One region of the Lactobacillus sp. X-49 genome, then DNA from elsewhere that is predicted to be linked to it. Evidence: riboswitches for the same ligand, from Rfam matches in the RefSeq annotation. Region 1 holds a riboswitch; the other holds the start of a gene.

Region 1 (5,075 bases):
TATATCATTTTATGGTTAAAAAAGCAGACTGTTTTAAACTTTTTTTGCCAATAGTTGTCTAAATTACGGACAAAATTATTATATTAAATAAAAATAGTAGGATTAACTGGATATTAACTTAAATTTATAGAGTTATTCCTAAAGTTTTTGTTACAATGAAGAAAGATATTAAATTAAAGAGAAGGCATTTAAATGAAAAAAGAAAAAGAAATAAAAATGCTTAAAGCCTTTGCGGATGCAAATGCGACGTCAGGCTTTGAAGAAGAATTTGTTAAATTGTTCACGCAAACTGTCAAAGATTTTGCTGATATCAAAGTTGATGGTATGCTTAATGTATACGCAGCTAAGAAAGAAAATCAAGCTGGACGGCCAGTAATTCAGTTAGATGCTCATTCGGATGCTGTTGGTTTCATTACTCAGGCAGTCAGACCAAATGGAATGATTAAATTTGTTCCCTTAGGTGGATGGGTAAAATATAATATACCAGCCTTGCGAGTAAAAATCAGAAATAAAGATGGTGAATATATTCCCGGCGTTGTTGCAACAAAGCCACCACATTTTATGACTGAAGCAGAAAGGAATAATGTTCCAGATGTTGCTGATATGTCAATTGATGTTGGTTCATGTTCACGTGAAGAGACCATCAATGATTTTAAAATTGATACGGGTTGTCCAATTTTTGTTGATGTAAAGTGTGAGTATAACGAAAAAACGGGATTATTCTTTGGTAAAGATTTTGATGATCGTTTTGGTGCAGCAGCAATGGCAGATGTTCTTGAAATTTTAAAAGAAGAAGAAACTGACTTTAATGTAGTCGCAGCTCTTTCTAGTCAAGAAGAAGTTGGACTTCGTGGTGCTTATGTGACTGCTCGAGCAGTCAAACCTGATTTAGCAATTGTACTTGAATCTTGCCCAGCCGATGATACTTTTACCCCTGAATGGTTGTCACAAACCGGTCTTAATCGTGGACCGATGTTAAGGGATATGGATACTACATTTTTACCGAATCCTAAATTCCAACAGTATGCTTGTGATTTAGCTGATAAGAATCACTTACCATATACACGTTCTGTTCGGACTGGTGGGGGACAAGATGGTGCAGCCATTTACTATGAAAATGGTGCGCCTACAATTGTTATTGGAATTCCAGTTCGATATGAGCATTCACCATATTGTTTTAGTTCATATCATGATTTTAAAGCTTCAGTAGATTTAGCTGTTGCAATTATTCGCGATATGACTAAAGAAAAACTGAATAGTTTTACTAAATTCTAGAATTAATTTGGTGAAATAATATTCTTTATGTTATACTTTAATAAATTATAGTTAGTCACTAGGGGTGCCACATAGCTGAGAAATACCCTCTGAACCTGAACGGGATAATACCTGCGCTAGGGAAGTGTTAAAGAAAAAATTTAACGTGTACTCCTATTGACTCAAGTTATAGGAGTATTTTTTATGTTTACAAGATCATCGAAATGGAATGTTAAGTCAATCATTTTAATCGCACTCATTGGAATAATTATGGGTGTGGTTTATACTTATGGTTTTAACTGGGCATACAATTTAATTAAGTTAATATTAATTCCAACTGGCTTTGCGCCTGTGACGGATACTGTGTTTACTGGATTATGGTTAATAGCTGCATCGTTAGCAATTTATTTTGTTCCAGCACCTGGTTCAGGAACAATTGGTGAATTATTGGCTGCAATTGTAGAAATGGCTATTGGCGGACAATGGGGTGCAATGACACTAATTTCCGGAATACTGCAAGGTGCAACGAATGAAATAGGCTTTTTCCCTAAAAAAAGTCGTTATCAAAGATTCTCATGGACAAGTGTACTGACAGGGGCAGTGTTTGCGGGCTTGGCTTGCTTTATATCTTCTTATATAATATATGGCTGGAATAAGTTCAGTTTTCAGCTTCAACTGGTTATGTTTATTACCAATTTAATTTCATCAATTGTTTTTGATGGTGTTTTAGTTAAGCTAATTACCAATTTGTTTGACCGTGCGTTAAAGCCAAAAGTCGATTAAACGTTTAATTACAAATAAAAACGAGAGAAAATTTGCTCTCGTTTTTTATTTGATATCCTTACTTAAAATTGAATGAACTTTAGTTGTTAACATGTCAATGGCTACATCATTGTCTCCGCCTTCTGGAATAATGATATCCGCATAACGTTTTGTGGGCTCAATGAACTGATGATACATCGGTTTAACTGTTCCTAAATACTGCTCAATAACAGATTCAATTGATCTACCACGTTCTTGAAGATCACGTTGCAATCGGCGGATGAAACGAATATCATCATCAGTGTCAACGTAAACTTTAATATCCATTAAATTACGTATTTCTTCGTTAGATAGAACCAAAATCCCTTCCAAAATAATAATATCAACCGGATCAGTATGAATGGTTTCCTTGCTTCTGGTATGTTCTTTAAAATCATATACAGGCATTTCAATAGCTTCATAATTAAGTAAGCTGCGTAATTGTTTCGATAATAGCGGGATATCAAAAGCATTAGGATGATCATAATTAATATTGAGTCTAGCACTCATTGGAATCCCTGTATTATCTTTATAATATGAATCTTGTGTCATGATTAAAACATGTTCATTTTCTTGCATCTGTTCGACAATTTTATGAGCAATGGTAGTTTTTCCACTACCTGAACCGCCGGTAATACCGATTACGACAGGTTTTTTAAGTTGAGACATTGAGACACTCCTTTTTATCAAATAACATTTTACTTTACTTTATCAAGAATTTCCAATAAGTACGTTAATACAAATTTTTTGTTTGAAATCGATTTATATATCATAATATGGGAAATAGATAATTTTAAAAACAAAGAGGAATAGTTATTAACTATAATTTAATGCCAGTTAAATATTTTATTGATGTGGTATAAACACATTGTTTTATTACGGATTCTAAAAGAAATTATGTTTCTGAAACTGTGGTAAGTTCTATAATTTAAAAAAATGTGGTATTATATACAATAATAAATGAAAAGACGCATTTAAGATTACGCCTGATTCTTCATATTGAGAGAAGGTAATATTTATGAATAACTTTTTTAATAGTCTTATTTTTAGTAGAATGGTAGGAATTATATTTATTTGTTTATCAGTATATGAGCTTATTAATGCTGTACGGTACACGAATGGTATTTTACACAAAGGGACGGACAATGGATTCTCTTTAGTAGCAATAGGTTATTCTTTCTTTTTCGGTATTATTTTATTGGGGATAGGAATTACAGGTCTCGTTCATCCATTTTAAATTTTTATATTTAGCTGGGCGTAATTCGGAGCTGAGAAATAATTGCACTAATCATCAAAAAAATGGAAAGCGCTATCCAAAAAAGTGATATAAGTGATATAATAGAATAAACTTATGATACATTTAGGAGGAAATATTATTATGGCAGAACAAACAATTATGCTAAATTGCAGTGCTGGTATGAGTACGTCTTTATTGGTAACTAAGATGCAACAAGCTGCTGAGGAGCAAGGACTTGATGTTAAAATTTTTGCTTGTCCAGCTTCAGAAGCTTCACAGCATCTTGATCAAGAAGAAATTGATTGTGTCTTGCTGGGACCGCAAGTCAGTTATATGAAAGATGATTTTGCTAATAAAGTTAAGGGCAAAGGTAAGGACGGAAAAGATATTCCTCTTGGTGTTATCAATATGCAAGCCTATGGCATGATGGATGGCAAGAAGGTTTTGCAACAAGCTCAAGATTTAATTAACGGCTAATTGGGGGATTATGATGGCAGAACAAAAGACAGCTGAACAAAAAGAACAGGAAACTTTGCAAGCAGCGATGGGGTTGATTGCAAATGGTGGCAATGCGAAGAGTCTGGCTTTTGAAGCTATTCGATTAGCCAAAAAGGGCGACATTGATGGCGCACGTGCTAAATTAAAGGAAGCAGATGATTCATTAACTGAAGCTCATAATTCTCAAACTGCGATGTTAACGCAAGAAGCGCAAGGCAATCATACACAAGTTACTTTGTTAGTTGTTCATTCACAGGATCATTTGATGAACGCAATTACTTTTAGAGACTTGGCTGGTGAAATGGTCGACTTATATGAAAAATTGTATAAAGCGGATGCATTAAAATAAAAACGTTGAATAAAAGTTAAAAAGCGAAGTTTTTACGACTTCGTTTTTTTGTGTGTCAAATTAAAGCTCTTTGTCAAATGATGTAGATATTCATAAATATTTTGCTTTCCTGTACTTGGCAGTTGGTTGCTTCAGTATTTTTGAATTATAAATTACTAAAACACATTGCTTTTTTAGCAATCAATGTAATTATACTCCGCTTTAACGCTTCACATACTACCTACTAAACTAATTGTAAAAAGTTATTTTTTATTATATAATAAATTCCAAAACTTGCTTTCATTATAAATAAAAGAGATATGCTCTAACTGGTGGTGATCCTGATAAATAATAGTCATAAATTAACTTATATTGTGATTACAATAATTATATTATTGGGAATATATATTTTTTGTTCTGAAACTTATATCTCTTATGAATTAGATTATCAAATTAATGCAATGATTAAAAATCACGATATTAAAGAAATGAAAAAAGTATCAGATAATAAAAAAATATATTTATTTTTAGTACATCTTAATAAAAATGATTCTTGCAAAAACACTTCTGATTACCAAGGTGGAAGTAAAAATATTTATTGGTATGGTACAGAAATTAAAGGTAAAGCAATAGGGGTTGATATGAAAAAAGAAAATAACTTCTATTGGAAAGTAGATAAACTTTATTTTACTGAAAGGTAAATCATGAAAACATATGCAAATGCCAAAAATTTAATTAAAACAATATTTGGGGAATAGTTAAGGTTAGATCTTGGCATATAAAGATTGGAGAGCCATCAATAATAATGACCAAAAACAAGACTACGATGAGAGAACAGCTGTTAACAGATCATGCCTATAAAGTTGTAAGGATTATTTCACTATGCGAACTCTTGCTAGTTTTAATCTTACCGCTTTTCAAGCTTATGGATTTAAGCGTTGATGTTTTAGGCTTTCA
Region 2 (5,075 bases), on a different contig from region 1:
TTATTTTGGATAATTGTCGTTATCCTTGTTTTATTAATTGCCATTTATATTACTATTTATAATAGTTTGCAAAAATCCAAGGTCTACATTGATGAATCGTGGAGCCAAATTGACGTACAGTTAAAACGACGTAATGACTTAATTCCCAATTTAGTGGAAACAACTAAAGGCTACGCCAAACATGAAAAAGAAACCCTTGAGAACGTCGTTCAACTGCGAAATCAACTAAATAATGTTCCTACTAATGATCATACTCAAACATTAAAAGTTTCTAATCAAATTTCTGATGCTTTAAAGACTATCTTTGCTTTGTCAGAAAATTATCCTGACTTAAAGGCTAACCAGAACTTCCTAAAATTACAGGAGGAATTGACCAATACCGAAAATAAAATTGCTTATTCGCGGCAGCTCTATAATTCATCGGCAGCTCTTTATGATCAAAAAATTCTAACTTTTCCGTCGAATCTAGTTGCTCATATTCATGGCTTTAAGAAAGTTGATTATTTACAAACAAGTGAAGCGGAAAAAGAAGTACCAAAAGTTAAGTTTTAAGCGGCAGGATAATTCTTATGTTATTTCAACAAATTGCCCGCAATAAGCGCAAAACAGTTTGGATAATGACTTTATTTATCATCATTCTTGCATTAGTTGGTGCTGGATTAGGATACATTTTTGGCAACCGACCAATTTTAGGGTTAATTATTGCTTTGTTTTTTAGTGTAATTTACATGTTAATTGTTCTACCTAATCCAGCAAATATGGTGATGAGTCTAAACCATGCTCAAGAAGTAAGTGAACAAGATCACCCTGAATTGTGGCATGTTGTTCAAGATATGGCAATGGTCGGTAAAGTCCCAATGCCACGCGTTTTCATTATTAATGATCAAAGCCCAAATGCTTTTGCCACGGGACGTGACCCTAATCATTCTGCTGTTGCAGTAACACAAGGTTTACTTGATTTAATGAACCGTGAAGAACTTGAAGGTGTGCTAGGGCACGAAATTTCACATATCCGTAATTACGATATTATGGTTTCAACAATTGCGGCTGTCTTAGTAGGTGTAATTTCCTTCTTATCAGGAATTGCCAGTCGTTACATCTGGTGGATTGATGACGATGACCGTGATACCAATTCGAGTAATGGGTTAGAGGTAGTTTTTAAAGTTGTTGCAATTCTTTTTGTCCTTATCTTAGGGCCACTTTGTGCCAGTTTGGCACAAATGGCTTTATCACGTAACCGTGAATACTTAGCTGATGCATCTTCAGTTGAGTTAACACGTAACCCCCAAGGCTTAATTTCTGCATTAGAGAAAATTGAAGGTTCTGACCCAATGAAGAAGGCAGATCCTAGTAGTGCAGGAATGTATATCGAAAATCCGTTAAACAAAAAGGGAGTTTCCAATTTATTTGACACACATCCTCCAACAGAAGAACGTATTAAGCGGTTAGAAAAAATGTAATTTTTTTAATTAACAACTAAATGAGGTGTCTTGAGTTATATACTCGAAACACCTCATTTTTAGTTAGTCAGTATATTTAAAATTTCAAAATTGCTAGCAGGTAATTTTCTTGATAGCTTATTAGTTACCATTAATCATTTTAAATTAATATTAGCCTGCCGGAACAATTCTGTCCGCATTTGCACTGGAGTTTCATGGTAATACTCATTAAACTTCTTATAAAAAAAGGACTTCCCACTATAACCAACATGGGCAATAATCTCTTTAATCGAAATATCCGGTCGAGCAAGCAAATTACGAGCTTCTTGCATTCTTCTTTCATCGACATGTTCAACAAAACTTTTACCGGTTTTTTGTTTTACTAAACTAGAAAAATAATTAGTGTTAAAGCCGAAATATTGAGCAGCCTGGGCAAGCGTTACCTTTGCATAATTATCATCAATATATTGCTCTAACGTAGTAGGCGCAAATTCTTGAATAGTATCAGGAATTACTATTAGATCGCGGTTTCTAATAGTCGTTATGAAAAGTATGCTTAATTGTGCAATAATCATGCTTTGGGTAAACATATTTTGATTTAGATATTCATCAATAATTTCTTTAAGTAATTGTGCTGGTTTTGACATGGGTGAACTTTTTATATAAAGTAATTGTCTTATTTTTAAAGCATCATGGACATTATTGATTACATTTCGTTCGCTTGGATCAAGTACACCTGCGTTAATCAAAAAGGTTTTAAAATTTAAATTAGAATTAAATTCAAGTTTTAGTAACACATTTCCTTTTAGTTGTGTTTGCACATCATACTCACACTTACGTCGCAAAATCATGATATTTCCTGGCCCTAACTTTAACTCACGGCCATTATTTCTAATCTTGGTTTTACCAGTAATTTCGTAAAGAATAGTAGTATTGGTAGTCTGATACCTGTGTATACCTGCATTACGGTTTTCAAGATAAGCTGTAAAGATATCAAAACTGCTATTTCCTACCTTTAATTGTACTTCATTTGAATCAACATCCTCAGCATCCAGAACACTTGCTAAATATTGTTCTAGTTTAAACGCTACCATAAATTCACCTTCTTTAAATAGTGACTGCTTTATAATTTTATTATATATTAATGAATTTTATCCTACTGGTCAATAACTATCCCATTATAAAAAATTTCTTCTACTAGACAGTAAATCTGCTTTTAGATATAATGAAATCAATTATCGGGGTGCCAAAAGGCTGAGAATATACCCGCTGAACCTGCTATGGTTAATACCAGCGAAGGGAAAATTAATGATTTCATGTCGTCAGACCCTTTTGGTTATGATGGCTTTTTTATATTGAGGATAAAATTGATTACAAGTAAAAATTTGACTTTTTCATATGATAAACAAAATACTATTTTAGAACAAACTAATTTGTCCATCCCAACAGGTGAATTTTCGCTATTAATCGGACCCTCAGGATGTGGCAAATCAACCTTTTTAAAAATACTAGCACAACTCTATCCTAAATATGCCGGTACAATTAGTGGTTCAATTAACTTGGATAACCTTCAAACTGCGATGATGTTTCAAAAAGCTAGTGAACAATTTACAATGGCAACTCCTCGAGAGGAAATTGTTTTTGCTTTAGAAAACTTACAAATTAGTCGTGAGCAATACCCAACAAGATTACAACAAGCTGTCGATTTTGCCGAGATTAGCCATTTACTTGATCAAAAAATTAATACTATGTCAGGAGGCGAACAGCAGCGTGTTGCCCTGGCAGTACTTGTAGCAATGGATGTTAATGTTTTTTTATTGGATGAGCCTTTCGCTAGTTGCGATCCCACCACTCGTAAATTCTTAATTACCAAATTGGCTCATCTGCGTGATTTAGGCAAAACAATCTTTCTTAGCGATCACATTCTTAGTGATTATGTCGGAATTTGCGACAACTTGTTTCAGTTTCGTGATAAAACGATTGTCAAACTAAAAGAAAAAGAAAAAAAGCTGCTACTGCACACTAATGATCAACATCCTACCTATTCTTTCTCCATTCCAGTGCATGAAAGTAGTTGCTTTACTTTCGCCAATACTGAAATCAAACAAAATCGATTATTATTATCCCAACACGAATTACAAATTATTGCTGGCAAAACAACGTTAATTACTGGGGCAAACGGCGCAGGAAAAACCTCACTATTTGAAGCATTAACCAAAATGCTACCTTATGAAGGCAACTTAACTTTTAACAAACAAGAAATTTGTCAACTTTCGCCCCGCAAATATTTACGGCAAGTTGGGCAAGTTTTCCAAGAAGCAACCGATCAATTTATTAATGTTACTGTACTAGATGAACTAAATCTGAGCAAGAAGCAACGCTCTGACAATTTTTTTACTGATCAAAGAATTCAGCAAGCTTTAGTAAACTTGAATTTAGATCAACTTCTAGATCAGGTAGTTTATTCTCTTTCGGGTGGACAACAAAAGAAATTACAAATACTACTAATGTTAATCTCTAACCAGAAGGTACTACTCTTAGATGAGCCACTCAGTGGGCTTGATCAAGACTCGGCACTTCAAGTCATGAAATTATTAAGACAAAGTCAAATAGACAGGAAACAAACACTACTTATTATTAGTCATGAATTAACTAACCTTGCTAGTTGGTGTGACTATCATCTTGTTTTAGCTAATCATCAATTAACTTATGTCACTAAATGAGGTATACCATTGAACCCTAGTTTTAAATTTCTCTTAGCATTAATTATTTCTTTAGAAATATCTTTTGAGTCCAGTTTGGCAACCAACTTCCTAATTATCAGCATCAGTATTATTTACTTACTAATTAAGCATGTTAAATTGAAAAACTTACTTATAACGTTGTTTGCCCCACTACTAGCGGCAGTTACTATCTTTGCCACCCTATATTGGTTTGCGCCACAACCAAATTTAACCAATGCTCTCAGCTTATCTAGTCGTATTTACGTCTACACTTTAACAATTTATTGCGTAGCAGTTGATACCAGTGCCGAACAAATGGCTCGCTCTTTCGAACAAAATTTTCATTTACCAAGCAAATTCGCTTATGGGGTTTTAGCAGCCCTCAACATTGTGCCACAAATTAAACAAGCAATTAGGCAAATTCGCACGGCTGCAATGATGCGGGGTATTTACCTTGGTTTCTGGTCACCTACTCTATATTTCAAAGCAATTCTTGTAGCCCTAAATTCTGCTGAAAACTTGGCTCAAGGAATGGAGTCTCATGGCTATCATGAGAATGCAACACGTTCAGTAATTATAAAAATACCGATTAAGGTAAGTGATTGGACTATAAGTATTATAATTTTGCTAATAGTTAACTTAAGCCTATTTATATTGCATTAGCTTAATAAAAAATGATCGTTTTGATATGACCACTTTTTATTTATGGTAAGTACTACCACTAATAATCATGAAAGCACGGTAAATTTGTTCAATTAATACTACTCGCATTAATTGATGAGGTAATGTCAATTTACCAAAACTTAGTAATTCATCCCCACGTTCATTTACAGCTTGACTTGTTCCGAGACTTCCTCCAACAACAAAAGTAATATTTGAATGACCATAGATTGCTAAATTGTTAATTTCTTGA

The links. Region 1 has a riboswitch for thiamine pyrophosphate ahead of ACYIAQ_RS07020 (ECF transporter S component). Riboswitches for the same ligand answer to the same signal wherever they lie in the genome.
Region 2: linked by a shared signal. The riboswitch ahead of ACYIAQ_RS03360 (ATP-binding cassette domain-containing protein) and the one ahead of ACYIAQ_RS07020 (ECF transporter S component) in region 1 are both predicted to bind thiamine pyrophosphate.

The regions. Positions count from the first base shown of each region.
Region 1 is NZ_JBXSQM010000013.1:32,209-37,283, reverse strand. Features, by position in the region: gene ACYIAQ_RS07025 (M42 family metallopeptidase) at 193-1,275, shown strand; TPP riboswitch at 1,326-1,415, shown strand; gene ACYIAQ_RS07020 (ECF transporter S component) at 1,459-2,037, shown strand; gene udk (uridine kinase) at 2,083-2,724, opposite strand; gene ACYIAQ_RS07010 (PTS sugar transporter subunit IIB) at 3,434-3,769, shown strand; gene ACYIAQ_RS07005 (PTS sugar transporter subunit IIA) at 3,780-4,139, shown strand; gene ACYIAQ_RS07000 (hypothetical protein) at 4,451-4,819, shown strand; gene ACYIAQ_RS06995 (hypothetical protein) at 4,924-5,075, shown strand, end outside.
Region 2 is NZ_JBXSQM010000004.1:80,408-85,482, forward strand. Features, by position in the region: gene ACYIAQ_RS03345 (LemA family protein) at 1-552, shown strand, start outside; gene htpX (zinc metalloprotease HtpX) at 570-1,460, shown strand; gene ACYIAQ_RS03355 (helix-turn-helix transcriptional regulator) at 1,595-2,533, opposite strand; TPP riboswitch at 2,669-2,758, shown strand; gene ACYIAQ_RS03360 (ATP-binding cassette domain-containing protein) at 2,756-4,162, shown strand; gene ACYIAQ_RS03365 (energy-coupling factor transporter transmembrane component T family protein) at 4,172-4,825, shown strand; gene rlmH (23S rRNA (pseudouridine(1915)-N(3))-methyltransferase RlmH) at 4,862-5,075, opposite strand, start outside.